Regions from separate parts of the Stutzerimonas tarimensis genome, predicted to be linked through region 2. Evidence: predicted binding sites of a transcription regulator. Region 2 holds the regulator's gene; the other holds the start of a gene.

Region 1 (2,393 bases), on a different contig from region 2:
CTCGCGCGCCGCCGTGGCCAGTTGCTGGGGATTGGCAAAAGGGCTGGGATCGCGCAACAGCTCGGCACAGCATTCCCGCCAACGCGAGACATTACCTGACACAGCCGTCGCCGCCGGCGCCTGGGCCGCCGGATAACTGCTCTGCCAAGGCCAGATCAATGCCAGGGCCGGGTGCCAGAGGCCGGCCGGAGTATGAACACGGGCACTTATGACCGCCTCCCGGTGCATCAACTGCTGGAGGGTTTCCAGCGGATGCTGCAGGTAGAGTGCTGCCAGGCGTTGCCAGCGCAGGGTATGCGGCGCGCTCCAGCTGTGATGCGCGGCGATTGCCAGGCCATTGGCCAGCACGGGCGTGTTGCTCGGAAGGGTCAGCCAGCGGCGCAGCTCCGGATCATCATCCAGCCGCTGCTGCTGGTGCAACGGGTCGGCATGATCGCGGGCGATATGCAGGGCCTTGACCAGTAGGCGGCGGTCCTCGCTGAGCAGGCGATAGCCCTGGGCAATCCAATCGGGCAGGCGCCAGTGGCGGGCGACCTCGGCGCACAGCTCCAGGAGACTGACGCCCAGCAAGTCGCGCTCCACCCGCATGGATGGCTCGCCACGTCCGAGTACTCGCTGCTCCCAGGCATGCAGCAGTTGCGGATAGGCGCAGGCCAGCGCCCAGGCCGGGGCAAGGAACAACAGTGAGCTCCAGTGGATCTCCTGCCAGAGCCGGGCCAGGCGCTGGCCGAAGAGTCCCCTGGCCTGTTGGCTGGCGTGCTGGCTGACCACCAGTAACTGGAAGAACGCCGGTAAGGGTTGTGCGGGATCGAGGGTGGGCAGCCGGCCCAGCAACTCGCTGGCGCGCTGCAAGCCTATCCGGGTAAGCGCAACTTCCAGGCTCTCGGCCGTGGCGCCCAGGGACTGCCGGTTGCGATTGGCTTCGCGAAGGATCTCCAGGGCCAGCACCGGACTGCCCTGAATCGACTCGGCCATCTCACGCAAGGAGCGCCGCTCATCGCCCAGGGCTCGTCGCGCCCTGGAGCTCTCTTCGGCCGTGACCGGGAGGCGCACCCCATCGAGGGCCTTGATCCAGGCCGGTATCGAGCGGGGAGTAGGGATCGGGGTCGGCATGGTGCGCCACTAGCTTTTGGGCAGGAGGGTCTTTAGTCTGGCGCAATTCGACCGATAACTAAATTGCATGTTGAGTCTAGTCTCGCTCATTGGTTCCGTTTGCGACGGCCGCTGGGTTTTCGCTCGGAGTATGGAATCGCTTCATGGTCAAGATCATCGGCATCATCGTCGTTTTCGCCAGTGTCCTGGGTGGCTTCGTGCTCTCGGGGGGCAAGATCGCCGCGCTCATTCACCCCTTCGAAGTGCTCATCATCGGTGGGGCGGCCTTTGGCGCCTTCCTTCAGGCCAACTCCGGTAGCACCACACTGCTGGTACTGAAGAAGTCCCTGAAGATGTTCGGCACGCGTTTCACCCAGGCCTACTACCTTGAAGTCCTGAGCCTGCTTTACGAGATCCTCAACAAGAGCCGGCGTGAAGGGATGATGGCCATTGAGGCGGACATCGAGGACCCGGCCGCCAGCCCGATCTTCAGCAAGTATCCGAGCATTCTCCAGGACCAGCGCATGACCGCCTTCGTGGCCGATTACCTGCGCATCATGTCCTCCGGCAACATGGCGCCCCACGAACTCGAAGGGCTGTTCGACATGGAACTGGCCAGTCTCAAGGAGGAACTCGAACACCCTGCGCATGCGGTTGGCCAGGTGGCTGACGGCTTGCCCGCGATGGGTATCGTGGCGGCCGTGCTCGGCATCGTTATTACCATGTCGATCCTCGCCGAAGCGGACAACGCGATGATCGGCTACAAGGTGGGCTCGGCCCTGGTCGGGACTTTCCTCGGGATTCTTGCCTCCTACGGCTTCTTTGGCCCGCTGGCCGCAGCGCTCGGTCATGACGCCAAGGAAGAGCTGAACGTATTCGAAGCGATCAAGGCCACCCTGGTGGCCTCTGCGTCCGGCATGCCGCCGACGCTGGCGGTGGAGTTCGGTCGCAAGGTGCTCTACCCCGGCCACCGCCCGAGCTTTGCCGAGCTCGAGCAAGCCATGCGCGGAAACTAAGCGCCGATCATGGACAACAGCCAGCCGATCATCGTCAAGCGGGTCAAGAAGGTCGTCGGTGGTCATCATGGCGGCGCCTGGAAGATCGCCTTCGCCGACTTCGCCACCGCGATGATGGCCTTTTTCCTCGTAATGTGGCTGATGACCTCGGCAACCCCCGAGCAGAAACAGGCGATTTCAGGTTACTTCCAGGACCCGATCGGCTTCAGTGAAAGCGCCAGTCCCTTCGTCATCGACCTGGGTGGCTCGCCGACGCCAGCGCCTGATCGAACCTTGAATCCGCAG
Region 2 (2,393 bases):
AAGCAGATCGTCGACGTCATCCTGGCCGGATACGACATCCTCACGCTGGTCGGCGTGAATCTGCGGCCCTTCACCATTGGAAGGGGCCTTCTTGCGGTCCTGCTGTTCGGCGCGCAGCTGCTCGTGGTCATGCTGGATGCCGGCGTAGCGGTCGATCTGGCTGGCCATGAGCACCAGGTCGAGCAGGTTGACCTCCAGATCGGTGATCAGCCGGGTCACGCGCTTGATCACCTGGCCGGTAAGGTCCTGGAAGTCCTGCGCGAGCATGATGTCGCGCAGGTGGTCCGAGAGCTGGTCACCGTTCTGCAGGCTGCGCATGAGAAATTGGTCGATGCGCCTGGTCAGCTCGCGAAATTGCTCGGCGTTCATCTCGCGCCGCAGGAAGCGTTGCCAGTCGGCCGCCAGGCTCTGCGCCTCGTAACTGATGTAATTGACCAGCGGCGCGCATTCCTCGACCCGATCCATGGTGCGATTGGCGGCCTTTTCGGTCATTTCGACGACATAGGACAGCCGGTCGGTGGCATCGGTGATCTGCGACGCCTCGCCATGTCCGGCGCGCGCGTCGATTTCCAGCTTGACGATGGCGCTGTGAAGCTCGCGAGTGAGCTTTCCCACCTCGGCGTAGAGGCCGCGGTCACGTGACTGGTTGAGCTTGTTGATGATGTCCGTTGCTTCAGCGAAGCGCCCTTGCTGGAGGCTCTCGATCAGTTCAGGAGCGTTGGCCCTGAGGCTACCCTCGAAGTCGCTCGGGGCGGCATTGTCTGTCTGCGCCATATAGCCCTCTCGGCGAACTCAGTTGCTCACGCGCTGGAAGATCTTGTCGATCTTTTCTTTGAGCACCTGGGCCGTGAACGGCTTGACCACATAACCATTTACCCCGGCCTGCGCGGCCTCGATGATCTGGTCGCGCTTGGCCTCGGCGGTCACCATCAGCACCGGCAGGTGCTTGAGGCGCTCGTCGGCACGCACTGCACGCAGCAGGTCGATGCCGCTCATGCCGGGCATGTTCCAGTCGGTCACGAGAAAGTCGAAGCTGCCGCTCTGCAACATCGGCAACGCGGTGGTGCCGTCGTCCGCTTCAGCGGTATTGGTAAAGCCGAGATCACGCAAAAGATTCTTGATGATCCGCCTCATCGTCGAAAAGTCGTCGACGATGAGGATCTTCATGTTCTTGTCCAAGGTTCGACCTCCAAAAAAGCCTCAATAACCCGGCGAATGGCCTAGCGCGCTCGCCACTCACCCAGGCGCGCGCGCAAGCGGGCAGCACACTGACTGTGCAACTGGCTGACGCGCGACTCGCTGACTCCCAGCACCTGACCGATTTCCTTCAGGTTCAATTCTTCATCATAGTAAAGTGATATCACTAATTTTTCTCGCTCGGGCAACTGGGCGATCGCCTCCACCAGGGCGCGCTGGAAGCGCTCGTCCTCCAGTTCCCGGAACGGCTCCGGATGCGCGCTTTCGGCATCCTCGTTGAGGTCGCCGCCCTCGCCTGCCTGGAATAGATCGTCGAAACTGAACAGGCGACTGCCCTGGGTATCGCCCAGGATGCCGTAATAATCTTCGAGACTTATCTCTAGTTCGGCCGCGACCTCATGATCTTTAGCGTCGCGCCCGGTACGCGCCTCCACCACCCGTATCGCGTCGCTGACCATGCGAGTGTTACGGTGGACCGAGCGCGGCGCCCAGTCCCCCTTGCGCACCTCGTCGAGCATCGCGCCGCGGATGCGGATGCCCGCGTAGGTCTCGAAGCTGGCACCCTTGCCGGCATCGTATTTGCCAGAGGCTTCCAGCAGGCCGATCATGCCGGCCTGCATCAGGTCGTCGAGCTGCACGCTGGCCGGCAGACGCGCCAGCAGGTGGTAGGCGATGCGCTTGACCAGAGGCGCGTACTGCTCGACCAGGCGACGCGAATCGCTGGCCTGGGCCTTGTTGGAATACATGCGAAGTCCCGCGCCAGTCATGCCGAAGTACCTGCAACAGGCTGAACCATACGTTCGATGAAAAACTCGAGATGGCCGCGCGGGTTGACCGGCAGCGGCCAGTTGTCGACCTTCTGCGCGATCGCCTTGATGGCCAGGGCGCACTTGGAACGCGGATAGGCTTCGTACACGGCGCGCTGCTTTTGCACGGCCTTGCGCACCATCTCGTCATAGGGCACGGCGCCGACATATTGCAGGGCGACGTCCAGGAAGCGGTCGGTCACCTTGCTCAGCTTGGCGAACAGGTTGCGCCCTTCCTGAGGGGTATGCGCCATGTTGGCGAGCACGCGAAAGCGATTCACGCCAAAGTCGCGGTTGAGCAGCTTGATCAGTGCATAGGCATCGGTGATGGAGGTGGGCTCGTCGGTGACCACCAGCAAGACTTCCTGCGCCGCGCGCACGAAACTGATC

Evidence for each region. Region 2 encodes FliA, which starts transcription of late flagellar genes. Its sites were predicted from a motif close to CTAAAGTTTNNNNNNNNNNNGCCGNTAA; they were not measured.
Region 1: a site for FliA is predicted at 1,144-1,171, ahead of motA (flagellar motor stator protein MotA). Genes of this name have one in related genera too.

The regions. Positions count from the first base shown of each region.
Region 1 covers NZ_JBHRXZ010000017.1:239,878-242,270, forward strand. Annotated here, with positions in the region: gene ACFOMF_RS08075 (HDOD domain-containing protein) at 1-1,113, opposite strand, end outside; gene motA (flagellar motor stator protein MotA) at 1,257-2,108, shown strand; gene motB (flagellar motor protein MotB) at 2,118-2,393, shown strand, end outside.
Region 2 covers NZ_JBHRXZ010000029.1:43,707-46,099, reverse strand. Annotated here, with positions in the region: gene ACFOMF_RS17410 (protein phosphatase CheZ) at 1-774, opposite strand, end outside; gene ACFOMF_RS17405 (chemotaxis response regulator CheY) at 793-1,167, opposite strand; gene fliA (RNA polymerase sigma factor FliA) at 1,221-1,964, opposite strand; gene fleN (flagellar synthesis regulator FleN) at 1,961-2,393, opposite strand, start outside.